DNA from 3 places in the Micromonospora yongxingensis genome. Region 3 is predicted to be linked to each of the others. Evidence: predicted binding sites of a transcription regulator. Region 3 holds the regulator's gene; each other region holds the start of a gene.

Region 1 (6,434 bases), on a different contig from region 3:
AGTTTGTTGGGAGCGATAACAATTCAGCAACGCGACTGTCACTCCCCGGTCATCCAGGGGAGATGACCATGGGCGGCAGCGGTCAGCGGGCCTGGAGCGCCGCTGTGCGCGCCTCGGTCAGCGCGACCAGATCCGCCGCGGCCAGTTCGAGTTGCAGACCCCGCCGGCCAGCGGAGACATAGATCGTCGGCAGATCCAGCGCGGATTCGTCCAGCACGGTGGGCAGCCGCCGGCGCTGCCCGAGCGGGCTGATCCCGCCCCGCACGTAGCCGGTCGCCCGCTCGGCGACCGCCCGGTCGGCCAGCACCGCCCGCTTGCCACCCACCGCCGCCGCGAGCGCCTTGAGATCCAGCTCGCCGGTCACCGGGACGACCGCCACGGTGAGCGCCCCGTCGACCTCGGTCACCAGGGACTTGAACACCCGCTCCGGCGGCACGCCGAGCGCCGCCGCCACCAGCGCGCCGTAGTTCGGTGCGTCCGGCGCCACCCGGTACGGATGGGTGTGGTGCGCGATCCCGCGCTTGACCAGCAGTGCCGTCGCCGGTGTGCCCTGTCCCGCCACGCCGACGAACCTAGTCGACCGGACGGCCGATGAGTACGGTCGGTGCCCCGGCGACCCGGGTGAGCACCAGACTCGCCGACGCGTCACCGGCCAGCCGCAGGTCGCGACGGAGCTGCTCCGGGGTGAGCGCGGAACCTCGCTTGAGGATCTCCACCCGGCCCACCCGGCGGTCCCGCAGCAGCGTCCGCAGGCGCTTCAGGGAGAACGGCAGCACGTCGGTGATCTCCAGGCAGCGCGCGTACGGGGTGCGGGTCGGGCGGTCGGCGTAGAGGTAGGCGATGCTCGGGTCGCCGAGGGTGGCATCCAGCTCGCCGGCCAGCTCGGCGACGAGGTGCGCGCGGACCACCGCCGGATCCGGGTCGTACAGGTAGCGGCGCGGCGGCCCGACCGGCGCCTCGGCGGCACCGGAGCCGGTGAGCTGGTGACGGCGGGTCCCGGCACCCTCCTGGCGGTACACGGTGGCCCGGCGGGGCACCTCCGCCAGCTCACCGCACCAGAGCGCCGCCTCGACCAGGTCGCCGTCCACACCGACCCACTCCGCCTCCGCGCCGGCCGGGATGAGCGCGTGGTCCAACCCCGGCGCGACCTTCACCACGGTGCGCGGCACCCGCTCGGCCAGCCCGGTGACGAAGTCCCACGGCGGCGAGTAGGCGCGCGGGTCGAAGATCCGCCGCCCGGTCCCGGCACGGCGTCGGGCCGGGTCGCAGAAGACACCGTCGACGCGGGAGACGTCGAACGAGGTGGCGTCGCCGCACTCGACCGTGAACAGGTCGGCCAGCCCGGCCGCGGCGGCGTTGGCGGCGGCCATCGCGGCGGTCACCGGGTCGGCCTCGACCCCGTACACCCGGATGCCGGCGCGGGCGGCGGCGAGCGCGTCGGCGCCGAGCCCGCACCCGAGGTCGGCGAGGGTGCGCACACCGGCCGCGCGCAGCCGGTCGGCGCGGCGGTCGGCGACCACCCGGCGGGTGGCCTGCTCCAGCCCGGCACGGGTGAGGAACATCCCGGCGGCGGCCGGCCCGAACTTCCCGGCCGCCCGGTGGCGCAGCTCGGCCTGCGTGAGTGCCGCCGAGGCCAGTGCCGGCGGCACGCCGGTCGCGCGCAGGGCCGACGCCGCGGCCAGCGGGTCACCGCCGGCCAGCCCGGCCGCCGCCGCGAGCGCGGCCGACCCCTCGGGGGTACGCAGGGCCGCCAGCTGGTCGAGATCCACCCGGTCATTGTCCCGGGCCGACTCGACCGGCCGGACGGTGGTGTCAGTCGGTGGGCGTGGCGACGACGAAGGCCCGCCAGCTCGCCGGGGTGAAGGTGAGCGCCGGCCCGGCCGGGTCCTTGCTGTCGCGCACGGCGACCACACCGGGCAGGTTGTCGGCGACCTCGACGCAGGCGCCGCCGTTCTGGTTACTGCGGGAGGCCTTGCGCCAGGTGGCGTGGGTCAGGTCCATGTCTGCACCACTTCCTCGATCAGCCGGGCGGACTGCCGGCACGGCAGCGCCTCGCCGGTCACAGTCTCCCAGCGCCGTTCCAGGGCGGCAACGTCGTTCGGGCTGTCCACGGTCTGCCCCCGGAGCTGGTTGTCCAGGTGGGCCAGCTCGGCCCCACTGGCGAGGCGGGCCAGGATGAACGGGCCGGCGAGCCCGGCGTGCCACGGTGCGTCGGCCGGCACGACCCGGACCTGGACGTTCGGCTCGGTGCCCACGGCCAGCAGGTGCTGGAGCTGCTCGCGCATGCTCTCGCGGTCGCCGAGTTGCCGGCGCAGTGTGTGCTCCTCCAGCACCGCGACGAGGTGGGGACGCGGGTCGGCGGTCAGCACGCTCTGCCGGGCGAGCCGGGTCACCACCCGCGTCTCCACCTCGTCGGCGGTCAGCTCGCCGCCCACGCCGAGCATCGCCCGCGCGTACCCCTCGGACTGGAGCAGGCCGGGGATCACCGTCGGGTCGTACCAGCGCAGCGCCGCCGCCTCCCGCTCGTTCTCCTCCCACGGGCGGAACCAGTCGGGCGCGGCGTGGAAGCGGATCAGCTCCAGCATGCCGACGAAGAGACCGCCGGTGTCCAGGGTCGAGTCGATGCGGCCGACGTAGTCCGGCTTGACCGGGCTCTGCCCGGTCTCGACCGCACTCACGTACGACGACGAGTAGTTGATCAGCTTGCCCAGCTCCTCCTGGCTGAGCCCGCGCGCCTGGCGTGCGCGGCGTAGCTGTTCGAGCAGGAACGTCAGGGTCGGTATCCGGGACACTCGGCTCCCTTTCCGCGGCTTCCGGTGGTGGCAACCGACGGTAGGAAGATGGCCACGGTGTGACGAGACGCTCCCGGCGTGTTGCGGTAACGACTGGCGGAACTGTGGCGACACGACGGACGACGCGTTGGCACTCTCCTTGACGGAGTGCTAGCCACGGAATAACCTGCGATTAGCACTCTCACCCTGAGGGTGCCAGCCCTCGGGTCTCGACCCGGGTGCGAAACGCCAGGCGGACCGGCACCCGCGACGACGGCCCCGCCCGGTGGCATGAGGCAGATTGACGCTGGCCGGCCACGCCGGCCGGCAACGAAACCAGTACCCCAGGAGGGTATGCCCGTGACTACCGCGACCAAGGTTGCGATCAAGCCGCTCGAGGACCGGATCGTGGTCCAGGCGAACGAGGCTGAGACCACCACGGCGTCGGGCATCGTGATCCCCGACACCGCCAAGGAGAAGCCGCAGGAGGGCACTGTCCTCGCTGTCGGCCCGGGCCGGATCGACGACAACGGCAACCGTGTTCCGCTCGACGTCAAGGTCGGCGACACCGTTCTCTACTCGAAGTACGGCGGCACCGAGGTCAAGTACGCCGGCGAGGAGTACCTGGTGCTCTCCGCCCGCGACGTCCTCGCGGTCATCGAGAAGTAAGCAACCGATCAGTGCCATTGCCCCGGTCCGGCTCGCCGGGCCGGGGCAGTGGCGCTTCGAAGGGACATTCATGGCGAAGATCCTGAGCTTCTCGGACGACGCCCGGCACCTGCTGGAGCACGGTGTCAACGCCCTCGCGGACGCGGTCAAGGTCACCCTCGGCCCGCGCGGGCGCAACGTCGTCCTGGACAAGAAATTCGGTGCGCCGACGATCACCAACGATGGTGTGACCATCGCCAAGGAGATCGAGCTCACCAATCCCTACGAGAACCTCGGCGCGCAGCTGGTCAAGGAGGTGGCGACCAAGACCAACGACGTCGCCGGCGACGGGACCACCACCGCGACCGTGCTGGCCCAGGCGATGGTCCGCGAGGGCCTGCGCAACGTCACCGCCGGGACCAACCCGGCCGGCCTCAAGCGGGGCATCGACGCGGCGGCCACCAAGATCTCCGAGGCGCTGCTCGGCCGCGCCGAGGCGGTCACCGGCAAGGAGTCGATCGCGAACGTGGCGACGATCTCCGCGCAGGACTCCACCATCGGTGAGCTGATCGCCGAGGCGATGGAGCGGGTCGGCCGCGACGGTGTCATCACCGTCGAGGAGGGCTCCGCGCTCACCACCGAGCTGGACGTGACCGAGGGTCTCCAGTTCGACAAGGGCTTCATCTCGCCGAACTTCGTCACCGACCTGGAGAGCCAGGAGTCCGTCCTCGAGGACGCGTACATCCTGGTCACCACCCAGAAGATCTCGGCGATCGAGGAGCTGCTGCCGCTGCTGGAGAAGGTCCTCCAGAACAGCAAGCCGCTGCTGATCATCGCCGAGGACGTGGACGGCCAGGCGCTGTCCACCCTGGTGGTCAACTCGCTGCGCAAGACCCTCAAGGTCTGCGCCGTGAAGGCCCCCGGCTTCGGTGACCGGCGCAAGGCGATGCTCCAGGACATCGCGATCTCCACGGGCGCCGAGCTGGTCGCCCCGGAGCTGGGCTACAAGCTCGACCAGGTCGGCCTGGAGGTGCTCGGCACCGCCCGTCGCGTCGTGGTCGACAAGGAGAACACCACGATCGTCGACGGCGGCGGCCAGAAGGCCGACGTCGAGGACCGGGTGGCCCAGATCCGCAAGGAGATCGAGGCATCCGACTCCGACTGGGACCGGGAGAAGCTGGCCGAGCGGCTGGCGAAGCTCTCCGGCGGCATCGCCGTGATCAAGGTGGGTGCGGCGACCGAGGTCGAGATGAAGGAGCGCAAGCACCGCATCGAGGACGCCATCGCGGCGACCAAGGCCGCGGTCGAGGAGGGCACCGTCCCCGGCGGTGGCGCCGCCCTGGTGCAGATCCTCCCCGTGCTCGACGACGACCTCGGCTTCACCGGTGACGAGAAGGTCGGCGTCTCGATCGTGCGCAAGGCGCTCGTCGAGCCGCTGCGCTGGATCGCGCAGAACGCCGGTCACGACGGCTACGTCGTGACCCAGAAGGTCGCCGACCTGAAGTGGGGCAATGGCCTCGACGCCGCCAAGGGCGAGTACGTCGACCTGGTCAAGGCCGGCATCATCGACCCGGTGAAGGTGACCCGCAACGCGGTCACCAACGCCGCCTCGATCGCCGGTCTGCTGCTCACCACGGAGAGCCTCGTGGTGGAGAAGCCGGAGCAGGCCGAGCCGGCCGCCGCCGGTGGCCACGGCCACGGTCACGGCCACCAGCACGGCCCGGGTTTCTGACCCGGTAGCGACACCCGTTCCGGGGCACACCGTCGTACGGCGGTGTGCCCCGGTCCGTCTTCTCCGGTCATTACCGAGCGCTGACGTTGTTGGCGACCGGGCGGAATGATCGCGCACACTGGGCCGATGAGCACCACGTCGCGGCGCTACGCCGCGCTGGCCGGAGTCACCGCCGCCGCCGTCGCGATCGGAATCGCGGAACCGGTGGCGGTGCTGACCGGGCCCCGGTCGGCGCCACTGGTCGCGGTCGGCGGAGTGGTCGTCGACGCCGTCCCGGAGTCGCTGAAGCAACTCGCCATCGACATCTTCGGCACCGCCGACAAGATCGCCCTGCTGGTCGGCACGGCCCTGCTGCTGGGCGCGTTCGCCGCGCTGCTCGGGGTGCTGGCGGTGCGCCGCCTGGCCCTCGGCCTGGCCGGCATCGCGGCGTTCGCCGCCGTCGGCGTGGCCGCCGCGCTGACCCGTGCCGGCGCGGATGCCGCCGACGCGCTGCCGTCGCTGGTCGGCGGCGGGCTCGGCGCCCTGGTGCTCTGGCTGCTCATCGCCGGTCCGCTGGAGCTGGACCCGTGGCCGTGGTCCCCACCCACTCCGACCACGGTGCCGGCCGCGCCGAGTGAATCGGCGCCGGGGGAGGGTGTCGACCCGGAGTCGCGGCGGCGGTTCCTCACCGGCGCCGGGGTGCTGCTCGGCACGGCCACGGTGGCCGGTCTCGGTGGGCGCTGGCTCGCCGGTCGGCGCGGTGTGTCCGCCGCCCGGGAGGCGATCCGGCTGCCCGCTCCGGTCGCCCCCGCACCGGCCGTGCCGGCGGGCGCCGACCTGTCCCTGGCCCAGCTCGCGCCGTACGTCACCCCGAACTTCGGGTTCTACCGGATCGACACCGCGCTGGTGGTGCCTCAGGTGGACCCGGCGACCTGGCGGCTGCGGATCCACGGGCAGGTCCGCAACGAGCGCACCTACACCTACGCCGACCTGCTGGCCCGGCCGCTGGTCGAGCGGTACGTCACCCTGGCCTGCGTCTCCAACGAGGTCGGCGGAGACCTGATCGGCAACGCCCGCTGGCTCGGCGTGCCCCTGCGGGAACTGCTGGACGAGGTCCAGCCGGAGGAGGACGCCGACCAGGTCGTCGGCCGGTCCGTCGACGGCTGGACCTGCGGCACCCCCACGGCGGCCCTGCGCGACGGGCGGGACGCGCTGCTGGCGGTCGGCATGAACGGCGAGCCGTTGCCGGTCGAGCACGGCTTCCCGGTGCGGATGGTGGTGCCCGGCCTGTACGGCTACGTGTC
Region 2 (6,434 bases), on a different contig from region 3:
GCGTACGCGGACGCGGTGGTGCGTACCCCGACGATCGTGAAGTTGGGCGCGGACGACGCCGAGACGTACGGCCGGGAGTGGTTCGGGCCGATCTCGTTCGCCATCGCCACCGAGTCCACCGCGCACAGCCTGGAGCTGCTGCGCCGGACGGTCGGCGAGAAGGGCGCGCTCACCGCGGGGGTCTACTCCACCGACGAGTCGGTGCTGGACGCCACCGAGGCGGTGGCTGTCGAGGTCGGTGTGCACCTGTCCTGCAACCTGACCGGCGGGGTCTTCGTGAACCAGTCGGCGGCCTTCTCCGACTTCCACGGCAGCGGCGCCAACGCGGCGGCGAACTCGGCGCTGACCGATGGGGCGTACGTGGCCAACCGGTTCCGGATCGTGCAGTCGCGGCGTCCTGTCTGATCTTTGGTTGCTGTCGGGGTTTCCGGGGCAGCCCGCCCCGCTCCGGGCGGTCAGGCTTGATCCCTGCGCGGGGCGGGCTGCCCCGGAAACCCTCCCGGGTCGCGCTGGTCGCGACCGTCCGGGTCTCGGGTGTGGATCATGGGGCTTCTGCCCTGGGAGGGTGTCTTTGGTTCAGGCGGGTCTGCGCATCTGGAGTTCGGTCAGTGCGGGGATGGTGGGGTGGGGGACGCGTACGCCGGTGTCGGTGAAGCCCAGCCGCTGGTAGGCCCGGTAGGCGCGGTCGTTGCCGACCACCACCTCCAATAGCAACTCCGGCCGGCCGCAGGCGCGCGACCAGGTGGCCACCTCGTCGATCAGGTCGCCGAGCAGCCCGGTGCCCCGCCAAGCGGGCGTGACGTAGACCGCGTAGATCACCGTCAGCCCCGCCTCGCGCGGCGCGACCGTGCCCCCGGCGTGCCCGACGAACCGGCCGCCGGGATCCGCCACGAACTGGGCGGTCTCCGAGCCGCGTGAGGTGTACGCCACGCGGGCGGCGAACTCGGCGTGCGGTCGGGCCGCCGCGTCGGCGATCGTCTCCAGGAAGGCCAGCGGGGCGTCGGCGAGCATCTCCAGCCGGAGCGCGCGCATCCGGGCCGCGTCCGCCGGACGTACCCGCCGGATCGGGACGCGTGGCGCCGTGCCCACCGTGCCGCCGGCGCCGTCGCGCCGTTCGGGCGCGCCGCTGTCGGTGCCGCTGCCGTCCGCCCGGCTGGGCGCGCTGTTCATGCCGCATACCTATCACAGCGATGGTTGACAATCCCGCGGCACCCGTCACGGACCCGAAATATGCCCGGTTTGTGGTCGTGCGCGGCCGTCACTCCTCGTGTAGCGTGCGATTTCGGTCACCTGCCTCAGCGGCCGTCATCGATCGCCGGGGTGGTGGTCCGATGGCGCTCGGCCGTGCCGTGTGCCGGGGCAGGGAACGCCGCGCAGAGTGAGGAAGTGCACCGTGGCACAGGGCACCGTGAAGTGGTTCAACGCCGAAAAGGGCTACGGCTTCATCGCCGTCGACGGCGGTCAGGACGTGTTCGTCCACTTCTCCGCGATCGAGATGGACGGCTACAAGGCGTTGGACGACGGTCAGCGGGTGGAGTTCGAGATCGCCCAGGGCCAGAAGGGTCCGCAGGCGGAGCGGGTACGCGTCGTCGCCTGAGCGGGACGCCGCCGCTGAGGGCGCTGCCGGCCCGGGGCAGCGGCGCGCGGCCGGACCCTGGAAGATCGTGAACCATTCCAGCCGTCGCTGAGGAGGGTTCATGTCCGACCAGCCACCCCCGGCCGTCCCGCCACCGGGCCAGCCCGATCCGTCCGGCCCTCCGCCCGGCTGGGATCCGACCGTGCCACCTGCCTGGGGGCCGCCCCCCGGGCCGCCGCCGCAGGGCTGGGTGTTCCCACCCACCGGCGGCTATCCGGTCGGTGCCGGCCCGTACGGCGGGCAGCCCTGGTATCCGGGCCCGCCGCCCGGCGGCTGGTACCCGCCGGGCGTCGACCCGTCCGACCGGCTGGTCACCCCGCCCGGCGCCGGGTTGAGCGGCTGGTTCGAGCGGTGCACGGGCGCGGTCCAGCGCGGTTGGCGTCTGCTGCTGCCCATCCTGCTGCTCACCCAGGTGTTGCCGGCGGCGGTGCTGTCGGTGCTCTCGCTCGGGCTGGACCCGAGCGCGGACTGGGAGACCGGCGCCATCGACGAGTCGACCGCGCTGCCCGACACCTTCTTCACCGACCTGGCCTCCATGTTCCTGGTGCTCATCGGCGGCAGCCTGCTGATCGGGCTGGTGCAGGCCGTGGGTTGGGCCGCCGGCACCTGGGTGATCACCCGGCAGGCGGCCGGCGAGCCGGTGAACCTGGGCGACGCGCTGCGCTTCGGTCTGCGCCGGGCGCTCGGGCTCTGGGGCTGGACGCTCCTGGTCGGCGTGATCGTCGGCCTCGGCGTCTGTTTCTGCGTCCTGCCCGGCATCTACCTCGCCTTCGCGCTCAGCATGGCCGGGCCGGTGTATCTCTTCGAGCGGTACAACCCGATCGGCCGGTCGTTCCGGATGTTCCACGACCGGTTGGGGCTGCTGCTGGGTCGGGTGGCGCTGGTGGCGGCCGCGGTGATCGTCGTCAGCGTGGTCGCCGGCGTGCTGGAGGGCGTGGGAACCGCCCCGTTCGGCGTTGACCCGCTCGCCACCCCGGGTTCCGCCGTCGGCGTGGTGCTGGTGATCGCCCTCAGCGCGGTGCTGGCCCTCCCCGCCCATCTCGCGCAGCTGGTGGGGCTGCTGGTGACGTACGCCGAGCAGCGGGTTCATGAGAGGCCGGTGAACAGCCCCGGACTGGTTGCGGAACTCGGCTGACGACGGCGGTCGTGCTTGCACTCGGCAGGGGAGAGTGCTAAACAAGGTATTGGCACTCGCATACCGCGAGTGCCAATGGTCGGGACGGTGGGGCCAGTTGCACCGGCGTGGAGACGCCGGGGCGGCATGGCCGGTCGTCGCGGGCTATCCGGCCCGGCCGAAGGACGTCGTCGTCGCCAGGTGGCGACGTCCCAAGGTGCGTACACCAGGCGGCCCATCCGGGGCACATCTCGGGTGGCCCGTGAGTGTCCAGGAGGACAACGCCGTATGGCCAAGATGATCGCGTTCGACGAAGAGGCGCGCCGCGGCCTCGAGCGAGGCATGAACCAGCTCGCTGACGCCGTAAAGGTGACCCTCGGCCCCAAGGGCCGCAACGTCGTGCTCGAGAAGAAGTGGGGTGCCCCCACCATCACCAACGATGGTGTGAGCATCGCCAAGGAGATCGAGCTCGAGGACCCGTACGAGAAGATCGGCGCCGAGCTGGTCAAGGAGGTCGCCAAGAAGACCGACGACGTTGCCGGTGACGGCACGACGACGGCGACCGTCCTGGCCCAGGCCCTGGTTCGCGAGGGCCTGCGCAACGTGGCCGCTGGCGCCAACCCGATGGCCCTGAAGCGGGGCATCGAGGCCGCGGTCGCGAGCGTCTCGGAGGAGCTGTCCAAGCTCGCCAAGGACGTCGAGACCAAGGAGCAGATCGCCTCCACCGCCTCCATCTCCGCTGGCGACAGCACCGTCGGCGAGATCATCGCCGAGGCGATGGACAAGGTCGGCAAGGAAGGCGTCATCACCGTCGAGGAGAGCAACACCTTCGGCCTGGAGCTTGAGCTCACCGAGGGTATGCGCTTCGACAAGGGCTACATCTCGGCCTACTTCATGACCGACCCGGAGCGCATGGAGGCCGTCTTCGACGACCCCTACCTCCTGATCGTCAACAGCAAGATCTCGTCGGTCAAGGACCTGCTCCCGATCCTGGAGAAGGTCATGCAGTCGGGCAAGCCGCTGCTGATCATCTCCGAGGACATCGAGGGCGAGGCTCTGGCCACCCTGGTCGTCAACAAGGTCCGGGGCACCTTCAAGTCCGTCGCCGTGAAGGCGCCGGGCTTCGGTGACCGCCGCAAGGCCATGCTCGCTGACATCGCCATCCTCACCGGTGGCCAGGTCATCAGCGAGGAGGTCGGCCTCAAGCTGGACGCCGTCGGCCTCGACATGCTGGGCCGCGCCCGCAAGGTCGTGGTGACCAAGGACGAGACCACCATCGTCGACGGTGCCGGTGACGCCGAGCAGATCCAGGGCCGGGTCAACCAGATCCGGGCCGAGATCGACAAGAGCGACTCCGACTACGACCGGGAGAAGCTGCAGGAGCGGCTGGCCAAGCTGGCCGGCGGCGTTGCGGTGATCAAGGTCGGCGCGGCCACCGAGGTCGAGCTCAAGGAGCGCAAGCACCGCATCGAGGACGCCGTTCGCAACGCGAAGGCGGCCGTCGAGGAGGGCATCGTCCCGGGTGGTGGCGTCGCGCTGGTGCAGGCCGGCAAGACCGCCTTCGACAAGCTGGACCTGGTCGGCGACGAGGCGACCGGTGCCAACATCGTCAAGGTGGCGCTGGACGCGCCGCTGCGGCAGATCGCCGTCAACGCCGGCCTCGAGGGCGGCGTCGTGGTGGAGAAGGTCCGTAACCTCGAAGCGGGTCACGGCCTCAACGCCGCCAACGGCGAGTACGTGGACCTGCTGGCCGCGGGCATCATCGACCCGGCCAAGGTGACTCGTTCGGCGCTGCAGAACGCCGCCTCCATCGCGGCGCTCTTCCTCACCACCGAGGCCGTCGTCGCGGACAAGCCGGAGAAGACCCCGGCTGCCCCGGCTGGCCCGGGTGGCGGGGACATGGACTTCTGAGTCCAGTTCCGACACAGAACGGGGCGGGCCGCTGACGCGGTCCGCCCCGTTCGTCGTCAGGTGGGCAACGGGCGCTGGTTGCGCCGCTTCTGCGCCCGGTCGTACGGCGGTGGCAGCTGGATGGGTGCGTCCACCATCTCCTGCGGCTCCTCGATCACCGGCTCACCGGCGGTCATCTCGGCCAACTGCTCGGCGTCGCCGAAGTCGAGCCGGTCGAACGGCGGTTGGCCGGGGAGTTCGCCGACCGGTTTCCAGGTCACGGGCGGGCCGTCCTCGGTCTGGTCGTCATCCGTGGTCATGGCTGCCTCCTCTACCGAAACGGTAGGGGGCGTCGATGCCCAAGGCAGGGTGAATGGCGTTATCCAGGTCTATATCCCATTCGTCCTTATTCAGCGTTGAGTGTCCGGCGGTACAGGAAGAAGACCCGCTCGATCCGGGCACCCGCGCTGCCCGAGTAGAACGGCACCGGGCCGACCCAGCCGATCTGCGCCCGGTCCAGGCCCGCCGCCTGCTGGTCGCGGAGGCAGCGACGCAGCAGCACGCCGCCGATGCCCGAACCCTCGGCGGCCGGCGCCGTGCCCATCGGCCCGAACCAGCTCGGCCGGGACGAGCCGTAGGCGGCGAAGCCCAACAGCTCGCCGCCCCGCTCCGCCAGGTGACAGCCGGCGCCCGCGCGGCCCACCGACTCGGCCAGCTCGCCGTCCCACGTACCGCCGAAGGTGGACCGGGCGAACGCGGTCAGCGCCGGCAGGTCGCCCGGCTCAGCCCGGCGTACCGTGATGCCCTGCCCGGCCAGCCGCTGCTCCGCCGCCTCGGTGGAACGCAGCGCCGGCGACCCGTCGTACGACAGGTCGGCGGTCATGTTCCAGGCCGTCCGGTCCTGCCGGTAGCCCAGGGCCACGGCGGCACAGACGGCCGGCGTGTACCGCACGTCGACGCCCGGCCAGGCGTAGTACGGCGGGTTCCCGGCCAGCAGCACCTCGGCCACCCCCCGCTCGGCGAGCACCCGCTCGGCCCGCGCCAGCAGGGCCCGACCGACGCCCCGGCGACGCTGCTCCGGGAGCACCGCGACCAGGTCCACGTGCCCGAGACCGGGGTCGGTCGACGACACCGAGCAGAGCAGCACACCAACCAGGTCCGCACCCCGGTACGCGCCCAGCCCGACCACCAGCCGCTCGGCGGCGGCCCGGGGCCAGAGCGCGTCCACCACGGGACCCGCCTCGGTGGCGTCCTCCGGCAGGTCGAGCGCCTGCTCGCAGAGTCGTACGACGGCGGGGGTCAGGTCGAGGGTCAGCTCGGTGATGGTGATCTCGGCGTCCATGGTCGCGACCCTAGATCACCGCTGGGCGGCGCGGACGGCAGCCAGAGCGTCGACCTGGCCGGCGCCGGTGACGTTCGCCGGGCCGCCGCAGGCGTCCGCCGGGTTGCGGGAGCGGTAGGTCGCCTCGGCGGGCGTCGCGGTGTCCCGCAGGATCTGCCGGGTCCGGGGCAGGTCGCCGACCAGCGCCGGGTTCGCCGACCACATCAGCGCCACCACGCCGGCCACCTGCGGGGTCGCCATCGACGTGCCGTCGAGCGCGGCGTAACCGCCACCCGGCATGGCCGACACCACGCCCACGCCGGGCGCCAGCACGTCCGGCTTGTGCAGGCCGCCCGGCACCGGCCCCCGGGCGGAGAACTCGGCCACCCGTCGCTGCGCGTCGACGGCGCCCACGGTCAACACGTCCGGGTACGGCGCGGGCGGGTCGTCGATCGACGCGCACCACGGGCCGG
Region 3 (6,434 bases):
CCGATCGCCGCGATGGTCGCCGCGTTGGCCATCTGGTCGGCGTCCAGGGCCACCCGGCCGTCGGCCTGGACCGTGCACTTCCGCGCCGACAGTGGCAGCTGCAGACGGTCCCCCACCTGCCGCACGACGAGCCAGACTGCGATCACGGCGACGAGGATGAGAACCACTCCACCCGCCACGGCTGCCCGAGTTCGCACCCACACCCCCACATCGACAGTCCGACAAGCGTACGTCCCTCCGCGACCGGTCCGGGTCGTCCGACCGGTTTCGACCTGGCCGCCCGGCGCAGCTCACCCCGAGGTTCCCGCTTCGGCACCGGTCTCACCTGCCATATCGCCTTCCGTCCGGCTGAATTCGCCGACAATCGGGGCTTGGGCGTTCTCACCGCATTCGGGCTGCCCGCACCGATCCGTGCCAGCCGTCTGACGCTCGCCCGGCTTCGGCCTGTCTCGCGCGTCCGGTCTTCCTCGCGTCCGACCGGGCGTCGTACATCACCGGGGCGAACTACCCGGTCGACGGCGGCGCTACCGCGTGGTGACGGGCTCCGGGGTGCCGCCGTTCCCGGGCGGCACCCCGACCCTCATCGAGGCCCTTTGCTCTGCTTCACCGGACGCACCATCAAACGTCCGCTATTCGGACAGCGAGTGGTGCGCCGGTTGAAGCAGAGCAAAGGACGCACACAGCAACGCCACCCGGAGCGCTCAGACGTCGAGAGCGGGCACCCAGCGCGCCGGTCGTTTCTCCCGGAACGCGGTGACCCCCTCGCGTCCCTCGTCCGAGAGGAAGTAGCCCGTCGACAGAGCGGACAGCCGCGCCAGCTCAGCGCGCAGCTCGGCCGTGCCCGGTTGGCGCAGCAGCTCCTTCGCGCCGGCCAGCGCACCCGGCGCGCCCCGCACCAACGAGTCGCAGTACCGGTGTACCGCCGCGTCCAGCCCGTCCGCCGGCACCGCCGCGGTGACCAGACCGATCTCGGCCGCCCGCCGGCCGTCGAAGGTGTCCCCGGTCAGGTACAGCTCGGCGGCCGCACGCGGGTGCAGCCGGGGGAGCACGGTCGCCGAGATCACCGCCGGGATCACCCCGATCCGCACCTCGGTGAAGGCGAACGTCGCCTCCTCGGCGCAGACCGCCAGGTCCGCGGCGGCGATCAGGCCCAGCCCGCCGGCCCGCGCCGGCCCGGCCACCCGAGCCAGCACCGGCTTCGGGCACTCCCAGAGCGCCGCGAGCACGTCGCCCAGCATCCCGGCCGGCACCGTCCCGCTGGCGTACGCCGCAGCGGTCTCCTTCAGGTCGGCACCCGAGCAGAAGACCGGGCCGGTGTGGTCGAGCACGATCACCCGGACCGCGTCGTCGGCCACCGCGTCGGCCAGCCCGGCCAGCAGCTGGGTCATCAGACCGGTGGAGAGCGCATTGCGGTTGTGCGGGCTGTCCAGGGTGAGGGTGGTCACCCCAGGGGCCGTGGCGACCCGCACGAGGACGTCGGGAGAGGTCATGCCGGGCACACTAGTGGCCATGCCCGGCGTCCTTCCAGATGGTGAGACCGTCCCCGTCGACGGATCGCTGCCCGCCACCGCCACCGCCGCGGTCGGCGAGCGCGGCTTCGGCGTGTACGTGCACGTGCCCTTCTGCGCCAGCCGCTGCGGCTACTGCGACTTCAACACCTACACGGCCGCCGAGCTCGGCGGTGGCGCCAGCCGCGAGGGGTACGCCGACACCGTGCTGGCCGAGCTGGCCCTCGCCGCCCGGGTGCTCGGCGACAGCCCACCGCCCCGCGTCGACACGGTCTTCGTCGGCGGCGGCACGCCCACGCTGCTCCCCGCCGACGACCTGGCCCGCATCCTCGACGGCATCGACCGCACCTGGGGGCTGGCCGCCGACGTCGAGGTGACCACCGAGGCCAACCCGGAGTCGGTCACCCCGGAATCGCTGAAGGTGCTGCGGGCCGCCGGCTACACCCGGATCTCGCTGGGCATGCAGTCCGCCGCACCCGGGGTGCTGGCGATCCTCGACCGCAGGCACAGCGCGGGTCGGGCCACCGCCGCCGCCCTGGAGGCGCGCGACGCAGGGTTCGACCACGTCAACCTCGACCTGATCTACGGCACTCCGGGGGAGCGGGCCGAGGACTTCGCCGCCTCGCTGGAGCAGGTGGTCGCCGCCGGGGTGGACCACGTCAGCGCGTACGCCCTGATCGTGGAGGACGGCACCCGGCTGGCCGCGCGGATGCGTCGCGGCGAGCTGCCGTACCCCAGCGACGACGTCGCCGCGGACCGCTACCTGGCCGCGGAGGCCGCCCTCGGCGCGGCCGGCCTGTCCTGGTACGAGGTCTCCAACTGGGCGCGCACCGACGAGGCCCGGTGCCGACACAACCTGCTCTACTGGACCGGCGCCGACTGGTGGGGGCTCGGGCCGGGGGCGCACAGCCACGTCGGCGGGGTGCGCTGGTGGAACGTGAAGCACCCGTCGGCGTACGCCCAGCGGCTGGCCGCCGGCGCGTCTCCCGGCCTCGCCCGGGAGGTGCTCACGGTCGACGAGGCGCACATGGAGGACGTGATGCTGCGGCTGCGACTGGCCAGCGGGCTGCCGCTGGGGGTGCTCGACGCCACCGGCCGGGCCGGCGCCGAGCGGGCGCTGGCCGACGGCCTGCTGGCCGCCCCGGAGTACGCGGCCGGCCGGGCGGTGCTCACCCTGCGGGGCCGGCTCCTCGCCGACGCCGTGGTCCGCGACCTGCTTCCCTGACCCGGTCGCACCGCCGCGGGTGACGGTGCGCCGGGCCGGCCGGGGGAGCGGCCGACCCGGTCACTTGATGAAGTTGGCGGACATCGGGTAGCGGTAAGGCGTGCCCTCGTTGGCCTTGATCCCGGCGATGATGCCGAACAGGATCTGGATCACCACCACCGCGATGCTGGGCAGGAAGAGCAGGCACCAGCTCACGAAGAGCAGCACGAACGCGATGATCGACCAGAGGATCTGGAAGTTCAGCGCGGCCAGGGCGTGCGCCCGGACGGTCGGCGACTGCTGGCCACGGGCCAGGTAGGCCACCAGCGGGGCGACGAAGCCCAGCGGGCCGAAGCTGATCAGGGCGCCGACGGCGCCGCCGAAGTGCGCGACCAGGGCCCAGGTCTTGTCCTCGTTGTTGGCGAAGCCACCGGCGGGCGGGCCGTACGCGCCACCGGTCGGATAACCGCCGGGAGGAAAGCCACCGGGCGGAGGGTAGCCACCGGGCGGAGGGTAGCCACCGGGCGGAGGGTAGCCGCCTGACGGCGGTTGGTCACCGGTGGGCGGAGGATAGCCACCGGCCGGGGGATAGCCGCCCGGTGCGGGCGCCCCGGACAGTGGTGCGGTGGGTGGCTCGGCCGAGGGGGACGAGGCCGGGGAGGTCGGCTCCGGCGGGTAGTTGCCGGGGTCACCCGCTCCGGGAGGGCGAGGAGGTTCAGTCATGGATGTCACGGTAGGGGTCCACGGCAACGGCGCACCAGAGCGACACCGCCGGCCCGGCAGGCCGCTCGGCCACCCGGCGTCCCGGGCCGCACCGACGGTGCGTCGTTGATCATCGCGCTGGCGGGCACGCCGACGTAGACTGGCACTCGCTACAGTCGAGTGCCAGGACGGCCCGCCGACCCCACCGTGGCCGGCGGCCGACGTGCGACAGGAGGTGCGGAGGATGGGTCTCGACGACCGCAAGCTCGCCGTGCTCCGCGCCATCGTCGAGGACTACGTCTCCACCCAGGAGCCCGTCGGCAGCAAGGCGCTGGTCGAGCGGCACCAGCTTGGTGTGTCCCCGGCCACGGTCCGCAACGACATGGCCGTGCTGGAGGAGGAGGGCTACATCCGGCAGCCGCACACCAGTGCGGGGCGGGTGCCCACCGACCGCGGCTACCGGCTCTTCGTCGACCGGCTGTCCCGGGTCAAGCCGCTCAGCCCGGCCGAGCGCCGGGCCATCGAGCGCTTCCTGGTCGGCGCGGTCGACCTCGACGACGTGGTGCACCGCACGGTGCGGCTGCTCGCGCAGCTGACCCGGCAGGTGGCAGTCGTGCAGTACCCGAGCCTGGCCCGCTCCTCGGTGCGGCACCTGGAGCTGGTGCCGATCTCCACCACCCGGCTGATGCTCGTCATGATCGCCGACACCGGGCGGGTGGAGCAGCGGCTCGTGGAGCTGCCCGGGCCGGTGCCCGCCGACGACGTCACCGACCTGCGCCGGCTGGTCAACGAGAAGCTCGCCGGCGCCCGCCTGTCCGACACGCCGCCGCTGGTGCAGACGCTGGTCGACGAGGCGTCGCCCGAGCTGCGCCCGACGATGGCCACCCTCGCCACGGTGCTGCTCGAGACGCTGGTCGAGCGGCACGAGGAGCGGATCGCGCTGGCCGGCACCGCCAACCTCACCCGCGGCGGCCTGCTCGACTTCCAGGGCTCCCTGCGGCCGATCCTCGAGGCGCTCGAGGAGGAGGTCGTGCTGCTCAAGCTCATCGGCGAGACCGAGCCGAGCACCACCCGGGTGCTCATCGGCGACGAGAACGAGTTCGACAACCTGCGCGCCGCCTCGGTGGTCAGCACGGGGTACGGCCCGGGCGCCACCATCGTGGGCGGCCTGGGGGTGCTGGGGCCCACCCGCATGGACTACCCCGGCACCATCGCCACGGTGCGCGCCGTGGCACGCTACGTGGGCGAGCTGCTGGCCCAGAACTGACCAGTCAGGGCCGACGGCCGGCTGCGGCCGCCGACCGGCGCAACGCGAGACGAACATGAGGACACGGAACGCAGTGGCCAGGGACTACTACGGCATCCTCGGTGTGAGCCGGGAAGCCTCCGACGACGAGATCAAGCGCGCCTACCGCAAGCTGGCGCGCCAGTTCCACCCGGACGTCAATCCGGACCCGGAGGCACAGGAGAAGTTCAAGGACATCAACGCCGCGTACGAGGTCCTCTCGGACGACCGCAAGCGGCAGATCGTCGACCTGGGTGGCGACCCGCTCGCCCCGGGTGGCGGCGGCGCCGGTGGTCCGGGCGGTCCCGGCGGTGCCGGCCCGTTCGTCGGTTTCCAGGACATCATGGACGCGTTCTTCGGCGGCGCGGGGGGCGGCGCGCGTGGTCCGCGCCCGCGGACCCGGCCGGGCGCCGACGCGATCCTGCGGCTGGAGTTGGACCTGCACGAGACGGCGTTCGGCGTCGAGGCCCCGATCACCGTCGACACCGCGGTGCTCTGCACCACCTGTTCCGGCGCCGGAACGGCCGCCGGCACCCACCTGGCCACCTGTGAGGCGTGCGGGGGTCGGGGCGAGGTGCAGTCGGTGCAGCGCACCTTCCTCGGCCAGGTGGTCTCCGCCCGACCGTGCACCGTCTGCCAGGGCTACGGCACCACCATCCCGCACCCCTGCCCCACCTGCGCCGGCGACGGCCGGGTGCGGACCCGCCGCTCGCTGACCGTCAAGATCCCGGCCGGCGTCGAGGACGGCATGCGGATCCGGCTGGCCCAGCAGGGCGAGGTGGGTCCGGGTGGCGGCACCGCCGGTGACCTCTACGTGGAGATCCACGAGCGGCCGCACGACGTGTACTCCCGCAAGGGCGACGACCTGCACTGCCGGGTCACCGTGCCGATGACCGCGGCGGCACTGGGCACCCGGCTGACCATCAAGACGCTGGACAGCGAGGAGACGGTCGACGTCAAGGCCGGCACCCAGCCGGCCAGCACCCTGCGGCTGCGTGCCCGCGGCGTGCCGCACCTGCGGGGCACCGGCCGGGGCGACCTCTACGTCCACCTGGACGTCCGGACGCCGACGAAGCTCGACCCGGACCAGGAGCGGATGCTGCGCGACTTCGCCAAGACCCGCGGCGAGGAGGTCGCCGAGCTGAGCAAGCAGGGCGGCTTCTTCTCGCGGATGCGCGACGCGTTCAACGGCCACGCCTGACCGGCGCGGCTAGCCTGATCATCGTGTCCGCGCCGCTGTTCCTGGTCGAGTCCCTGCCCACCGCCGACGCGTTGACCCTCGACGGTCCCGAGGGGCACCACGCCGCCACCGTGCAACGGTTGCGGGTCGGCGAGGAGTTGCTGCTCTCCGACGGCCGGGGCGGCACGGCGGCCGCGGTGGTCACCGCCGTCGGCCGGGGCAGCCTGGAACTCACCGTCACCTCCCGGGGGTACGCGGACGCGCCCGTACCCCGACTGGTGACCGTGCAGGGCATCGCCAAGGGCGACCGGGGTGAGCTGGCCGTGCAGGCGATGACCGAGGTCGGCGTCGACGAGATCGTGCCCTGGGCGGCGGCCCGCTCGGTGACCCAGTGGCGTGGCGACCGGGGCGTACGGGCCCGGGAGAAGTGGGTGGCCACCGCCCGGGAGGCCGCCAAGCAGGCCCGCCGGCCCTGGCTGCCGGTGGTGGCCGGCGCACCGGACGAGTCCACCGCGACGGTGGCCCGCCGGATCGCGGGCGCCGCCGCCGGGTTCG

Evidence for each region. Region 3 encodes HrcA, which represses chaperone genes, less so after heat shock. Its sites were predicted from a motif close to GGTTNGCACNCTCNNNNNGAGNGTGCNAACC; they were not measured.
Region 1: a site for HrcA is predicted at 2,963-2,993, ahead of groES (co-chaperone GroES). Genes of this name have one in related genera too.
Region 2: a site for HrcA is predicted at 2,819-2,849, ahead of groL (chaperonin GroEL). Genes of this name have one in related genera too.

Annotation. Positions count from the first base shown of each region.
Region 1 is NZ_JBQXEO010000001.1:621,646-628,079, forward strand. Features, by position in the region: gene ybaK (Cys-tRNA(Pro) deacylase) at 83-562, opposite strand; gene ACTWLT_RS03020 (THUMP-like domain-containing protein) at 573-1,769, opposite strand; gene ACTWLT_RS03025 (DUF397 domain-containing protein) at 1,813-2,001, opposite strand; gene ACTWLT_RS03030 (helix-turn-helix domain-containing protein) at 1,992-2,792, opposite strand; gene groES (co-chaperone GroES) at 3,132-3,440, shown strand; gene groL (chaperonin GroEL) at 3,511-5,151, shown strand; gene ACTWLT_RS03045 (molybdopterin-dependent oxidoreductase) at 5,278-6,434, shown strand, end outside.
Region 2 is NZ_JBQXEO010000001.1:280,311-286,744, forward strand. Features, by position in the region: gene paaN (phenylacetic acid degradation protein PaaN) at 1-405, shown strand, start outside; gene ACTWLT_RS01305 (GNAT family N-acetyltransferase) at 577-1,032, opposite strand; gene ACTWLT_RS01310 (cold-shock protein) at 1,394-1,597, shown strand; gene ACTWLT_RS01315 (hypothetical protein) at 1,698-2,771, shown strand; gene groL (chaperonin GroEL) at 3,039-4,661, shown strand; gene ACTWLT_RS01325 (hypothetical protein) at 4,718-4,960, opposite strand; gene ACTWLT_RS01330 (GNAT family N-acetyltransferase) at 5,047-5,982, opposite strand; gene ACTWLT_RS01335 (S8 family serine peptidase) at 5,998-6,434, opposite strand, start outside.
Region 3 is NZ_JBQXEO010000023.1:68,887-75,320, forward strand. Features, by position in the region: gene ACTWLT_RS24465 (hypothetical protein) at 1-203, opposite strand, end outside; gene ACTWLT_RS24470 (enoyl-CoA hydratase-related protein) at 702-1,490, opposite strand; gene hemW (radical SAM family heme chaperone HemW) at 1,510-2,733, shown strand; gene ACTWLT_RS24480 (DUF4870 domain-containing protein) at 2,794-3,435, opposite strand; gene hrcA (heat-inducible transcriptional repressor HrcA) at 3,659-4,681, shown strand; gene dnaJ (molecular chaperone DnaJ) at 4,755-5,900, shown strand; gene ACTWLT_RS24495 (16S rRNA (uracil(1498)-N(3))-methyltransferase) at 5,924-6,434, shown strand, end outside.